Regions from separate parts of the Paenibacillus sp. NRS-1760 genome, predicted to be linked through region 2. Evidence: a T-box and tRNA genes for the amino acid it is inferred to sense, from the RefSeq annotation. Region 2 holds a T-box; the other holds one or more tRNA genes.
The links. A T-box is a leader RNA that pairs with one kind of tRNA and senses whether it is charged. The one in region 2 lies ahead of ACIFSR_RS13155 (valine--tRNA ligase), so its partner is inferred to be a tRNA-Val.

Region 1 (7,808 bases), on a different contig from region 2:
ACTCTTCTGCACTTTACTACAACAAAAAAATGTTTACTGAAGCTGGTGTAACTCCTCCGACAAACAAAATGGAGTGGACTGAAGTTCTTAACCTGGCACGTCAAGTCGCTAAAGGTGAAGGCGTGGACCGTAAATTTGGATTCTCTTTCAATCGTTGGTCCAATGACGGCTTTAGCAATGCGCAGTCTTATAGCCAAGCATTGCAGCTAAAAATGTGGGATGACAAAGGCGAGAAAATGCTCGTCAATAGCGATCAGTGGGAAAATGTATGGAGCACTGTTGCATCGCTGTATCAAGAAGAAGTGATTCCTACACAAGAATTTATGAATAAAATGTATGAAAAGCAAAATTCCGAAGGCGGCAATGACCCATTCTATGGTGATTTGTTCATCAAAGGCAAAATTGCGATGACGATCGGTGATTATGGTTATATCAATGAGCTTAAGAGAGCTTCGGACAACGCTTCGAAAATTAAAGATTTTGAAGCTGTTGATTGGGACGTTGTGACAGTTCCCGTTTCTCCAAGCGATCCAGAAGTAGGCAGCAGTATTTCATTGAGCCAGTTGATGGGTATTAACAACAAAGCTCAAAACGATAAAGACGCTTGGGATTTCATCAAGTTCTCCAATAGCAAGGAATGGGCTAAGCTGAAATCAAGAAGTCTATATGAAATGGTTGCACGTAAGGAATTTTTGACGCCAATCGGCGGTTTGCAATACAATATTGACGCATTTACTTCACTTAAGCCAATGCCGGCTGTAGATACGGACAAAATCTTCCGTGAGAAACCAGGCGTATGGGAAGCTCAACAACCTGGCTATGAATTGTTCCAGGCTGTAATCGAGAAGAAAAAATCTGCTCGTGAAGCGCTAGCTGAGTGGGAAACACGTGGAAACGCGGTTTTGGAAAAAATTAAAAACAATCCAACTGGAGAAGGCAACGGCGGCGGAGTCGAAATTATGCCAATGCCAAGATAATTTGAAATAAGAAAGAAGCCCGTAATCGACCTCTGCGTCGTTTGCGGGCTTTTTCCTTAATATTTGTCTAACCTCGTAATAGAAAGGACTGGTAAGCGGTCCAAGAGCCGTTCTCGGTCTGATACATCAGGTGTATGCGATCAATTCTCGAAGTAAGATCAATGGACTGCATGCGCAGATTTCCGAATAAATCATGCAGCTCATCAGCTGAGATTTCTTGCCCTATCGTGACATGTGGCGTGAAAACATATTTGGGCTCGACAATGGCCAGCGGACCGCTGCATACGCTCTCCTGGAGCTTCTGCATGGAAACGGTGTCTTCAAGCGCTAAATAGAGCACATGACTTACAGGGAAAAAAGTAGATACACGGTTCAAATGGATAGAGAAAGCAGGCAGCTTAGATGTTGTTTGCTCTAAATGAGCGACTGCAAGCTGCAATTCATCGTCTGACCAATCTTCTGCGTATCGTACTGTCAAATGAGCAGGCACAGCTGTGTAATGCGGATCATGGCGTCTTCGCCAGCTATTAGCGAAGTCCTGTACATGCTTTTCGGGGAAAACAACAATTCCATATAACATGGTCTTCAGCTCCTTCGAAATGACCTATTTTGAGTATACCCCATTTGCATGTATGATCCCAATTTTGGGGTATTCTAATGTATACAGCTTTTATTGGAGTGATAAGCATCAGCTTCTCCAATAAGATAGTGGAGGGATGACATGAGATGGGTATATTGGGTTCGCCTATATGAAACCAAATTTCAAGCGGGTTGTTTGGTTAGGAGAATGGAGAATGACGGTTGGATGTATGGCTATGAAACTCCGCATGAGGTAGAGGTATTTCGATCCCGAAAAGGGCGATACGGAGTGAGGTTTATACCATAAAAAATAAAAAGAAAATAAATTAGAATATTTTGCTTGACTTAAAACACACCTATATAGTATATTATTTTATGTCGCCAATTCAACTGGCTTTGCTCAAATGGATATACGTCGCGGGGTGGAGCAGCCCGGTAGCTCGTCGGGCTCATAACCCGAAGGCCGCAGGTTCAAATCCTGCCCCCGCAACCAACCTTTCGATGAATACGTTGAAATATACGTTTTTCGAGGGCCCTTAGCTCAGTTGGTTAGAGCGGTCGGCTCATAACCGATTGGTCGGGGGTTCGAGTCCCTCAGGGCCCACCATAAGCAAAACCTTTACAACATGCCGGGGTGGCGGAACTGGCAGACGCACAGGACTTAAAATCCTGCGGTGGGTGACCACCGTACGGGTTCGATTCCCGTCCTCGGCATACCTCGAAGACATTGACGAGTCAATGGTTTTCACGAAGTACATAAGATGTACAAACGATAAAAGAACCTCCTTTATAGAATCTGACTTGTCAGTTCTAAGCAAAGGAGGTTTTTTTATCGTTAGGTACTTAATATCTAGCAATTTAATTTAATATGTTAATTTCTAAAGCTGTTAAGTAAATTATAGGCTGGCAGTAATTAATTTATAGCAGCTTGTCTCGCAGCATTATGGGCTAACCTATGGAGTGTATTGTTTTTCTTGTGCTTGCTTATGTATTTTATTTGTATGTGAACGTTGGGATACATATTATTTAAATGATGTAGAACTGCCAATATTTCATCTCTAGCATCTTTATAGTGTGAATGAGAAAAATAATCTTTTGATAAAATGTTTGCGATTTGACTGCAATCAGTATAGATAATAGCGAACTTCGGCTCATACTCCGTCAGCGCACTTGCAAGTATTTCTAGACTGTAACGAACAGCAAGCAATTCACCGTAATTGGAACCTTCAATATATTCCATCATAATTTTTTTGGCGGTAACGCGTATTGTTCTATTGAAGACAAAACAACAAGCAGCTCCATGATTATTTTGCGCAACGAAACCGGAGTAGTCACAATACAAACAAATCATACTCTTGTTCACAATGTTTTGTCTTAAACGGGGATTGGCATATGCTCTTTTTATTAGCAATTCTGTTGTAGTATCCACAAAATCTATCCTCCAGATTATATTCCTTCTTTCATTATTTTAATCATCGTCAAAAAAGAGATGGGTTAGTCTTCAAACGGGAATGCCTCGAAATATTTTTTACTTTAAGGATAGGCGAATGGATTAAGGTATACATCGGAGCTGATAAGCGTAAGTTTTAATAGGAATGTGTCTGAATAAGGGAGTAACATTAATGATGTAATACTGGAGGGGACTCGGCATGAACGCAGGTTTTTGGATTCGATTAGGAGCTTCGTTGCTGGATGGCATTATTATTGGCATTCCATTAGCCATTATTTCATTATTATTTACAGGAGGTAATGAAGGTAGAGATTATTTTACAGATGTGGTCTCATTCCTTTACTCGTTACTGGTTCCGGTATTTTGGAGCGGCTATACCATTGGGAAAAGGATATGCGGCGTACAGATTAGAAAGCTGGATGGCTCACCTCCAGGTATAGGCACCATGTTATTGCGTAATGTTGTCGGTGGACTCGTTTATGGATTAACATTAGGTATTGCTGTGATCGTCAGCGCCTTTATGGTCGGTTTACGAGAGGACAAAAGAGCGATTCATGATTTTATAGCAGGAACAGAAGTGGTGCATTCTGATTAAGCTGTCTTATGAGCTCGTTGCGATATCATGCAGCGGGCTTTTTTTATTATATTTTTGGCATTTGCCACGAGATTTAATGCGGGAACTTTTTTTGCTTTCTCTATTTTGAATGAAGTAAACTAAGAGTTGTATTGAAATACCTGAGCAATAAGGGAAGTTGGTGGATGGTTGATGCAGCACAAGAACGAGGAGAATTCACTTAAGCTAAGCGCGCGTCGACTCTATGCGGAGATATTCTCTTTAAAGGACACGCTTTACAATGATCTTCTACATCGGTTTAAGGATGATGTTTCACTCACGGAAAAAGCGGAGCAGTGGAAAACCGGCATAATGGCAGCTGCGATCTCTACAGCGCTCTACAGCTCTTCTCTGGGCGGAAACAAGGAGTTTCCTTATGTCTATTCCTATTTGAAAATAAAGCTTAAAACGTATCATTCTGAAGGGGAGGCAGCGATAGAGGACTGTATGTCTGTCATTTCAGGCTTATTAAATGAAGCTGATTACCAGCCTGATTCATTCTCCGAAGGAATCGCTTTATGGCTTTATTTTAGTATTCAAGGAAAAGAGTCGTTTGTAGAAGAAGAGACGGTTCCATATTTGCTTACTGGACAATATATTAATCAAGTTTTTTATAATTGGTTTGATAAGCAGAGCTAATAAAGGCTGCTTATTCAACAAACGATTGCGTTTGAAGGGGATATTAATGATTATGAATACATTAGCAAATGATTGGGCGCAGAAATTGCAAAGTGAGCTTGAAGCGCCTTACATGCAAGAACTTTTTGCCATATTGGCAGAGAAATATAAAACGGCCACGGTTTATCCGGAAGCAGAAAATATATACAATGCACTTCATCATACATCCTATGAGCAGACGAAAGTGGTCATTTTAGGACAAGACCCTTATCATGGACCAAAGCAGGCGCATGGGCTTAGCTTCTCCGTGCAGCCAGGATTAAAGGTACCTCCTTCATTAAAAAACATTTACAAAGAGCTGGAGTCGGATGTAGGGGCCACTGTGCCTGACCATGGAAGCTTGCTTTCATGGGCTAAGCAAGGAGTGCTGCTTCTTAATACAGTGCTTACGGTGGAGGATGGCAATCCTAATTCCCATCAAGGGATAGGGTGGGAGCAATTTACCGATCAGATTATTGCCGCTCTAAACGATAGGGAGAAGCCCGTGGTATTTATACTTTGGGGCAAGAATGCAGAAGCGAAAGCGAAGCATATTAATGGGGACAAGCATCATTTAATTATTTCACCGCATCCGAGCCCATTTGCAGCTCGCAAAGGTTTTTTTGGAAGCAAACCATTTTCCAGGACAAATCGTTTCCTAGAATCGATTGGAAGCGAGCCGATTGACTGGTCGATTCCGATGCTGAATGAGCTTGAAAGCAAATAAAAAAAAGACTTCTCAACTGTCTGATGGTTATAAGACAGGTAGAGAAGTCTTTTTTGTTCTAATTGATGATGATCGCTTTGCCTGTTGATGATTCACTTGATCCCGTAGATTGCGAGGATTGGGTGAGTACTGGCTTTAGCTTAGCATCAATATAAGTGGAGGCGGATACGTCTGTAATAACTTGAGGATACATTTTATCAGGATCAGGCATGACCAATTCTACATTGATGAAAGCTTGATCTCCTTCGAAAGCAATAGAAGTAATACGGAAACCATAACCGGGATGTCCGACTTGAGTGCTTACGGTTACTTTATTGACTTGCGGGTTTACCGCCTCAATTGAAAGCTTCAGGTCGAGGCTCGGTTGCTCAGGCTTAGTTGGAATTGGAGCCGTCTCCTTTACAAATGTAATGGCGTCATAAAGCCAGCCTGCTGCTTCACCGCGCAAAATAGCTTTTTTAGGATAAAACTTGTTCGCACTATCCAATGTGACGATTTTGCTTATGAGAAGCTTTTGAATGCTGTCCATATAGGTTTTGTTCACATCAGCCGCATCTTCCAACTGCATGAAAATTTCAATAAAGGCGTAATCGCCTTTCGTCATCATAGCTTTAAACAAATGATGAGCAAATTGCTCGCGGGTCATGATGTCGTTAGCTTTGACCGTTTTTGGAATTTCTAGACCATTAATGCTCGCGATGATAAAAGCTTGCGAATACCAAGCGTTGTCTTTTATGTTTGTAAAATAGTCGCTTGCTTTAGGTTCTTTAATGAAGCGGATGTGGTTGATATTAATATCTAGCCCTTTAACGATCAAAGAAACGCCTTCGGCATAAGTGAGCTTGCCCTTAGGATTAAACTTGTCATGTTTATCTCCGCTTATAATGCCCATCTTCTTAAGCTCGTTAATTTTAGACTCGTTTACGTCATTTTTAACGTCCTTGAATGCCCATACGGATTGTCCAAGAGTGAAGAGCATCATTGCAACCAGTGTCATTGTCAGTATCAATCGTCTTTTCATACGGTCACCTCTTCTTTTATTTGCTGCAGCACTTACTTGACGTCGTTAAAAGACAAATTGTTGCAATTATTATACAATCATTATGACCGATTCCACTTTTGTGGAGACATCGCGATGAGAGTGGAGAGTCAGAAAAATCTGTAAAGAAATATGTTGACTTGGCGTCTTGCACCTGATATATTATTAATTGTCGCTAACATGATCTGGTAGCTCAGCTGGGAGAGCACTATCTTGACAGGGTAGGGGTCACAGGTTCGAACCCTGTTCAGATCACCATAACTTAAACTTCGGAAGCCTTGATAATCAAGGCTTTTTTTGTTTTTATAATCAAAACTGCGATACCTTAACCCTCAGATTCTCCTCAACATTCTCTCCTTGACCACATTAAGCATTCCATTTCCGATTCAAATCAGTAAAGATTTTTTAAAAGATTCGATTAACATTTGGAACTAGCTGTTCGGTACAGTACTTACCTTATGGTAAGTAGGTGAACTAAAAGTGCATACTTCCGCAATGCGGCGATGCGATCTATACTCTAGTTCAGAAACAAATACCGCTCAAGGAGGGCAATACATTGAAAACACTTGTTATCATTACACATCCAAACATGGAAGCATCCATCGTCAATAAACGCTGGGCGGAAGAGCTTCGTAAATATCCCGACAAATATACGGTTCACGATTTGCACAGAGCCTATCCCGACGGAAAAATCGACGTGGAAAAGGAACAACAATTGATTGAAGCGCATAGCAATTTAGTTTTGCAGTTCCCTGTTTACTGGTTCAGTTCTCCACCGCTGCTTAAACAATGGCTTGACGAGGTGCTAACTTACGGGTGGGCATACGGGTCAACGGGCGATAAATTAAGAAATCGAAAAACCACTCTAGCTGTAACCGCCGGTGGAAGGGAAAAAGACTTTACCGAAGAAGGGAAACTCCGTTACGGACTTGACCAACTCCTATCTCCCTTTGACACGACATTTTTGTATTGCGGCGCCGATTATCGTTCCTTCTATGCCTTCTATGGCGCAGAATACGAGACGGAAGGAAATCCAGATTACTTAAGGAAATTAGATATTAGCGCGCAGGGTTATGTTGATTTTATTGATAGTCTTTAATTAGTGGTGAAACGAAAAGCAGCATTTCCATCCATGGAAATGCTGCTTTTCTTCTTGAGTGTTTATATCGAAAGCGGGATTGTCGCCGCCTGCGCGGCTGGTATGCCGTTTTTTTCTCCCCATTGGCACATGATATCCAGTACCGGAATAATCGTTTGCCCCAACTCGGTCAAGGAATACTCAACTTTGGGAGGGATTTGTGGGAATTCCTCGCGACTGACAATGCCGTCTGTCTCCAACTCTTTTAACATCACGCTTAATGTTTTAAAGGATATAGTGCCGATTCTCCGTTGCAGCTCATTGAAACGCATGACCTTGTTTTCGGAGAGCCAGTACAGTATGGTCATTTTATATTTGCCGCCAATAACAGACAATGTGTAGCCGAAGCCAGTGTCTTTGGGTTGAATGCCAGATGGTACACAGTTTTCAACCTGCATGGGCTGTTATCCTCCTTTTGAGATATTCGACGAAAAAGGCAGGTGCTGCCGCGTCTCTATGCTAAGAATTCGCTTTTTCTGAAATTGACAATTCGCTGAAAAGTCAACTTGGGAGCAATAAACTTACTATACCATTTCGAAACGATTAGTTCAAAACACTCTGGCAGTAAAAAGGTGCTTGATATAGCAAATGAGAAACATCAACAACTACCATTTTATGGATATTAAAT
Region 2 (7,808 bases):
AAATGATTTGGCCCAGTGGAAGCTTGATGAGGCGATGAGAGCGAAAGCGATAGACAGACAATATATGGCTGTCGTTCAAGGCCGAATGTCAAAGCTTTCGGGTACGATCAATATGCCAATAGGGAAGGATCGACATCACCCGGCAAGGCGCAGAGTTTCAGAAAACGGCGATCTAGCAATTAGCCATTACGAGGTTGTGGCAGCAAATTCTCGATCGTCACTAATACGTGTAAAGCTTGAGACGGGACGAACGCATCAAATTCGGGTTCACTTAAGTCATATTGGACATCCGCTGCTTGGAGACGGTCTGTATGGAGGTAGCACAGCACAGTTGAAGCATCAAGCGCTGCATGGGGAAAAGCTTGTTTTTCCTCATCCTCTGACCGACTCGCTAATAGAAGCAGCCTCGCCTTGGCCGCAATGGCTGATGCAGCTTTCAGAAGAGATGGAGTTCCGTTCAAAATGATAGTCATGCTCCTGCCCAACCTACCATATAGATAAGTAGTGAATGTAACGTTAGACCAAGCATTCAGTATGAGAGGGGAGGATTTAGGCGTGTCGGATCAAACGAACGGATTACGTTTTGATGTGTATGAGCGCGTCCACTTGCCCGATGATGTTGCGGCAATTGACGAGTTGGAGGAAATTGAGCTTGTTCCTCGTATTCAAGTTATCGATCAAGGGGACCATGCCGTGCTTAGAGGGCAGCTTCTGCTTAGCGGGGTATATAGGAGTCAAACTGATTCAGAAAACTCCCTGACGCTGGAGCACTGGATACCGGTCGAAATAACGCTGCCAATGAACCGAATATCACGGCTGGATGATATTTCGATTGAAATTGACAATTTTGACGTCGATCTTTTGTCTGCTCGCACATTAAACATTACGGGTGTTCTTTCTTTGCGTGGTATTTCTGCTCAGCCTATTCAGGAGCCGGAGGACATTTGGCGAGAAGAACCTTTTACTGTCATTCATCAACGGGAAGTTTATGATGAACGAGCCGTGGAAGCTTTTAATGGTCAAAATGCCGCTATTGAACAATCGTACATAGCGGAAGAACTTGAGCTTGCTGCGCAAGAGGAGATTTCAAACGAGCAAATAGCCGATGCATCGGATGAGCCTGAGGAAGCAACCGTAACAATCTCTTCCTCATCTTCAGGTGGAGGCTGGTCATCTTCGCAGTTATTCGCATCTCCTGCTCCGCAGGAAGAGGATGTGGAGAGCCAAGAAGATGAGAGAGAAATTTCACTATCTTCTCAGCAAACAAGCAACGAGGGCTGGTTAGCAACATCCTCGCCGTTTGCAAATGATTCCGCAGTGATTCCACTAGTTGAAGCAGCAAGCGAGCAAGTACTGGCGGAGGAACGTGAAGAGCCGGTACAAATCGATGCTCCAATAGCTCAAATAGCTCCAGTAGCAGAGGCGTTCCCGCAGCAGCAGAGTCCTGTTCCAGAGCAGGAAAAGCAGGAGCCGCGTATCGCAATTACAAACAAGCAGCCGCAAGAGGGTTCTGGTTTGGCAGGAGATGTCGGCATTCTCACGCTGCTTCAGACGAGTCGGCGTGAACAAGCAGCACGTCAGGCGGCAGAACAGGTAGTCGCTCAGCAACGGGCAGATGAGGAAGCTAGAGTACAGGCTTCCGGCGATGAGATTGAGTGGAAAAACTTATTTCTGGGCAAACGCTCGGAAGATAAGGAATTTAAGAAAATTCGGATGTGTATTGTGCAGCGGGACGAGACGCTTGATGTCATCGCTACACGCTATAGCATGAATCCGAGGGAAATTGTAATGTATAACCGATTGGACGACTCAAGTGTGTCGGAAGGACAGCTGTTATACATTCCATAGAGGCTTCTGTAACGAAAATGCCCCTATTGCTCATTAATTTGAGCGATAGGGGCATTTCTTGCTTCTGCCGAGGTTGACTCAGCTCAGCAACAAAGGTATGATAAAAGTATATATGTGTTATAACGACATTGATGGGGAATAGTAGGCAGCAAAGCCTTCAGAGAGTGGAACCGTTACGCTGAGAGGTTCTGCAGGAAGTGACTGCTACGAGTCGCCCCGGAGTTGCCTGAGCCAAGTAGGAGCAACCTGTGCTCTACCGAAGTCAGGCCGGCCGCAGCCGTTATCTGTTTGAGTGCCATGCGGATACATTTCGCGTGGAACAAAGGTGGTACCACGGAAGCTTAACCTTTCGTCCTTTATGATAAGGGCGGCAGGTTTTTTTTGTTTTTGTAGATCGATTTATGGAGGATGGACGAATGTCAGAAAATCAAACGACAACTGCAATGCCGACAACTTATGATCCTAAGGCAGCTGAGCAGAAATGGTACGATTACTGGATGCAGGGAAAATTTTTCGAGGCAGGCAAACGACCGGATGCACAGACGTATACGATTGTTATTCCGCCTCCTAACGTTACCGGAATGCTGCATATCGGGCATGCGTTAGATTTTACCCTACAAGATATTTTAATTAGAACGAAGCGTATGCAAGGTTTCGACACGCTGTGGGTGCCAGGAACTGACCATGCGGGCATCGCGACGCAAACAAGAGTTGAGCAGAAGCTGCGTGAGCAAGGAATATCGCGCTACGACCTAGGTCGTGAAGCATTCCTAGAGAAAGTATGGGAGTGGAAGGATGAGTACGCAAGTACGATTCGCGATCAATGGTCGAAGATGGGACTTTCCCTCGATTATTCGAGAGAGCGGTTCACTTTGGATGAAGGCCTCTCCAAGGCTGTACGCGAGGTTTTTGTTAAGCTGTATGATAAGGGCTTGATCTATCGCGGCAAAAAAATCATTAACTGGGACCCTGCTGCTCGCACAGCTCTTTCAGATATTGAGGTAGAGCACAAGGAAATCAATGGTCATTTGTATCACTTGAAATACCCGCTTAAGGACGGTTCAGGCTTTATAACGGTTGCAACGACACGTCCAGAGACGATGCTCGGCGATACAGCTGTAGCGGTTCATCCAGAGGATGATCGTTACAAGCACTTGATTGGGCAAATGATCGTGCTTCCAGTCGTTGGGCGCGAAATTCCGATTATTGCAGATGAGTACGTCGATAAGGAATTTGGTTCAGGTGCCGTAAAAATTACGCCTGCACATGATCCAAATGACTTTGAAGTTGGCGAGCGCCACAGTCTGCCGCAGATCATTGTGATGGATGAGACAGGTACTATGAACGCTGAAGCTGGTCCTTATCAAGGTCTCGACCGTGCGGATTGCCGCAAGCAGCTCGTTAAGGATTTGCAGGAGCAAGGTGTATGCGTGGAAATCGAAGATCATGTGCATCAAGTTGGTCACAGTGAGCGCAGCGGCGCCGTTGTTGAGCCCTATTTGTCTACACAATGGTTCGTTGCAATGAAACCTCTAGCTGAAGCTGCAATCGCAGCTCAAAAGGCGGGCAAAGGTGTCAACTTCGTACCTGAGAGATTCGAGAAAATATATTTGCACTGGATCGAGAACGTACGCGATTGGTGTATTTCTAGGCAGCTATGGTGGGGTCACCGCATACCGGCTTGGTATGATGAGACGACAGGTGAAACACATGTCTCTCGTGAGAATATGGAGGGCGATCACCTTACCCAAGATAATGACGTGCTTGATACGTGGTTCAGCTCCGCATTATGGCCGTTCTCTACACTAGGCTGGCCGGATGAAACGAATGACCTGAAACGTTATTACCCAACGGATGTACTCGTAACGGGTTATGACATCATTTATTTCTGGGTATCCCGAATGATCTTCACAGCTCTTGAGTTTACAGAGCAATCTCCGTTCAAGGATGTGCTGATGCACGGACTTGTTCGTGACTCCGAAGGACAAAAGATGTCCAAGTCGAAGGGCAATGGTGTCGATCCGCTTGAGGTTATCGAGAAATATGGTGCAGATGCTATGCGTTATATGATCTCGACAAGCAGCACGCCAGGTCAGGATTTGCGTTTCCGCTGGGAGAAGGTTGAGCAATCGCGCAACTTTGCGAACAAGATTTGGAATGCATCACGCTTCGCGCTGATGAATCTTGAAGGGGTTGAAGCAGCTGATATTGATATCACTGTTAACCTCGGAACAGCGGATCGCTGGATCTTGCATCGCCTGAATGAAACGGTTCGTGATGTAACTCGATTAATTGACAGCTACGAGTTCGGTGAAACTGGACGTCTATTGTATAATTTCATTTGGGACGATCTTTGCGACTGGTACATTGAATTCGCTAAGCTTAGCCTTTACAGCACGGATGAAGCAGCTAAAAAAGCTACGCAATCGGTACTTGCTTATGTGCTAGACCGTACGCAGCGTCTTATTCACCCGTTCATGCCATATATCAGCGAAGAGATTTGGCAGCATCTGCCTCATGTTGGCGATACGATCACTTTGGCAGAATGGCCGGTTTATGATACTGCGCTTGAAGCGCCGGACGCTGTGAAAGAGATGGAGCTCCTGATGGAGATGATCCGTTCAGTGCGCAATATCCGAGCAGAAGTAAATGTTCCGATGAGCAAAAAGATTGAAATGCTAATTAAGCCTGCTAGCGAGGCTGAAGCTGCTATTATGTCCCGCAACGAAGAATTTATTAAACGTTTCTGCGGTACGTCAAGTTTGGAGACTGGCCTGCACATTAGTGCGCCGGACAAAGCAATGACTGCGATTTTAACTGGTGCTGAGATTTATTTGCCGCTTGCCGGCTTAATCGATATTGCTCAGGAGATTGCTCGTTTAGAGAAGGAACATCAGCATTTGAATACCGAGGTAGAGCGGATTGAGAAGAAGCTCAGCAATGAAGGCTTTGTGGCAAAAGCGCCAGCTAAGGTTATCGATGAAGAACGCGCCAAAATGAACGATTATGCAGACAAACGCGACAAGGTACTAGCTAGAATTGCGGAATTGCGCGGATAACGCTGCAAAACGGAAGAAGGAAGATTAGTATGGCAGAACAACAAATAGAGCAGCGGCCTGCAGGGCCGCTTCAATCCTACCGGGAAGCGGTAGATTGGATTACTGGGCTAATTCCATTCGGTATTCGTCCAGGTCTTGATCGGATCGAGGAATTGATGGAACGGCTGGATAATCCGCATCGCAGATTAAAGTTTATCCACATTGCCGGGACAAATGGGAAAGGGTCTACTTGTGCATATTTGACGAGCGTTTTGCTGCGCGGCGGATATGATGTAGGCACATTTACATCGCCATATATAACGAAGTTTACGAATCGTTTTCAATATAACGGTATCGATATCGAAGAAGAGACGCTGCTTAGACTTGCCAACGAGCTAAAACCTCATGTTGATGAGCTTGCTCAGACAGAACTAGGCTCGCCTACGATGTTTGAAGTATCAACAGCGCTGGCTATTCTTTTTTATGCGAAGGTCACTTATCCCGATTATGTCGTGTGGGAGACTGGACTTGGCGGCAGGCTTGATGTGACGAATATCGTTCAACCGGTTGTTTCCGTCATTACGAATATTGGCCATGACCATATGGATAAACTCGGTGATACGATTGCTGCAGTTGCGAGTGAAAAAGCTGGCATTATTAAAGCAGGAATACCGGTTATTAGTGCGGTTACTCAGCCAGAGGCAATTGAGGTTATTAAGCAAGCAGCTGAAGGCAAAAAAAGCACGCTTTATTTGTTAGGTGAACAGTTCCATGAAACGGCAATCTCGGTTCGCGAGAATGAGCAAACTTTCCGTTTCGACAATCTATTCCGCAGCATCGAGCCGTTGACAATCACGCTAAATGGTGCCCATCAACGGACGAATGCAGCGGTTGCTGTCATGACGCTTGAGATACTTCGCCAATATAATGCACTGGTCATCGAAGATGATGTACTGGCGGAAGGGCTTCAAAAGGCCGCGTGGCCGGGACGACTTGAGATGGTTTCTGATCAGCCTCGTATTTTGGTCGATGGCGCACATAATCCTGAAGGTGCAGAGTCACTCGTGGACGCTTTAAAAAACACTTACAAATATGATCGGTTACATCTTATGATGGGTATGCTGGAGAATAAGAATCATCAGGATGTTCTTAAGCATATACTACCAATAGTGGATACGCTTATTGTGACCGAGCCTGACTATCGAATGAAAAAAGATGCCTCTGCTTTGGCTGATTTGGTACGTGAAATGCGTCAGCAACAGCCAGATCAGTACGCTTTCGAGCTTGTAGTGGAATCAAACTGGCAAGCAGCATTACAAAAACTACAACAGTTAACCGGGGAAACAGACCTTGGAGTCGTGACAGGCACGCTATATTTAATTGCTGACGTTCGCTCCCGCATTTTGTATGACTCGGATTCTGAAAAAGGTTGGTGAACCGTCTTTGAATACGGCAGAACACGTTCATTTCATCGGAATCGGCGGTTACGGAATGAGTGCCATTGCCCGCGTTATGCTGGAAATGGGCTATAAGGTGACCGGGTCCGATGTCGCACGTCAAGAATTAACAGAGAAGCTTGCAGCAAATGGTGCCAGCATTTATATCGGTCATCAGCCCGAGCATGTGAATGGAGCGGACTTGGTCGTATACTCTACGGCACTTTCCAAAGATAATGTTGAACGGAAAGCAGCTGAAGAGCTCAACATCCCAGTTTTGCATCGATCGCAAATGCTGGCTAGATTGATGAACGCAGGCAAAGGAATCGCAGTAGCCGGCGCACATGGCAAGACGACGACCTCTTCAATGATCGCGCTTGTTATGGAATCTTGCGGTGCGGATCCAACCTATATTATCGGTGGCGAAATCGTTAATGTAGGTACAAACGCAAAAGCGGGCAAAGGTGAATACGTCGTAGCAGAAGCGGACGAGAGTGATGGTTCATTCCTTCATTATCACCCTACGCTTGCTATCGTGACGAATATTGAGCCGGATCATCTTGAAAATTATGATGGCGATTTCGGCAAGCTGAAGGCTGCTTATGTGCAGTTTTTGCAGCAGGTGAAAGCGGACGGCAAGGCGATTGTATGCGCGGATGACGAGACGGTTAACGAATTGATACCGCAAGTATATCAAGGCAATATGAACTCATCGCAGCTAGTGACTTATGGCATTGACGGCGATGCAGACTATAAAGCTCAAAATGTTGTACTTGGAGACCGGAAGGTAACCTTTACAATGACGCATAAAGGGGCATTGCTTGGAGATGTGGAGCTGTCTGTTCCAGGCCTTCATAATGTGTACAATGCAATGGCTACTGTTATTACTTGTCTCGAAGCAGGCTTGTCCTTTGACAAAATTGCTGTTGCGATTCAATCATTTAGAGGCGCGAAACGCCGCTTCCAGGTGCTTGGGGAAGTTAATGATATTTTGGTCATTGATGACTATGCGCATCATCCAACGGAGATCAGAGCGACAATCAGCGCTGCAAAAGCAACAGGTAAGCGTATTATTGCCGTGTTTCAACCACAGCGTTATACGCGGACGTTTTTCTTATTCGAGCAATTCAGCCGCGCATTCCCAGAGGCCGATGAGGTAATTATTACCGACATCTACTCGCCGGCAGGCGAACTGCAAATCGAAGGAGTAACATCCCGCAAGCTGGTAGAGCTGATCAAAAGCAACAGCAACGCGAACTCCGAGTATATTCCAACCAAAGAAGAAGTGCTTGCATACTTGACTGAGAGGGTCGCACCAGGCGATCTTGTTATCACCATGGGAGCAGGCGACATTTGGAAGGTAGCGGATTCGTTAGCGAAATCGTTAAAATCAAACCAATAAGCAGCTAATGCCCGGGATTCCATATCGGAATCACCGGGCATTTTGTATAAGCACGGGACTTTTCGTAAAAAGGCCCTAAATAAG

Region 1: it encodes a tRNA-Val, which carries the amino acid that the T-box ahead of ACIFSR_RS13155 (valine--tRNA ligase) is inferred to sense. The anticodon was not compared.

The regions. Positions count from the first base shown of each region.
Region 1 covers NZ_JBITPK010000016.1:131,705-139,512, forward strand. The annotation lists gene ACIFSR_RS25190 (ABC transporter substrate-binding protein) at 1-977, shown strand, start outside; gene ACIFSR_RS25195 (2'-5' RNA ligase family protein) at 1,045-1,557, opposite strand; tRNA gene ACIFSR_RS25200 (tRNA-Met) at 1,973-2,049, shown strand; tRNA gene ACIFSR_RS25205 (tRNA-Ile) at 2,087-2,163, shown strand; tRNA gene ACIFSR_RS25210 (tRNA-Leu) at 2,185-2,270, shown strand; gene ACIFSR_RS25215 (RNase H family protein) at 2,470-2,985, opposite strand; gene ACIFSR_RS25220 (RDD family protein) at 3,206-3,601, shown strand; gene ACIFSR_RS25225 (hypothetical protein) at 3,773-4,258, shown strand; gene ACIFSR_RS25230 (uracil-DNA glycosylase) at 4,311-5,003, shown strand; gene ACIFSR_RS25235 (S-layer homology domain-containing protein) at 5,062-6,024, opposite strand; tRNA gene ACIFSR_RS25240 (tRNA-Val) at 6,225-6,300, shown strand; gene ACIFSR_RS25245 (NAD(P)H-dependent oxidoreductase) at 6,599-7,141, shown strand; gene ACIFSR_RS25250 (winged helix-turn-helix transcriptional regulator) at 7,204-7,578, opposite strand.
Region 2 covers NZ_JBITPK010000010.1:479,391-487,198, forward strand. The annotation lists gene ACIFSR_RS13145 (RluA family pseudouridine synthase) at 1-466, shown strand, start outside; gene ACIFSR_RS13150 (LysM peptidoglycan-binding domain-containing protein) at 556-1,848, shown strand; T-box leader at 1,968-2,208, shown strand; gene ACIFSR_RS13155 (valine--tRNA ligase) at 2,265-4,907, shown strand; gene ACIFSR_RS13160 (bifunctional folylpolyglutamate synthase/dihydrofolate synthase) at 4,937-6,322, shown strand; gene murC (UDP-N-acetylmuramate--L-alanine ligase) at 6,330-7,724, shown strand.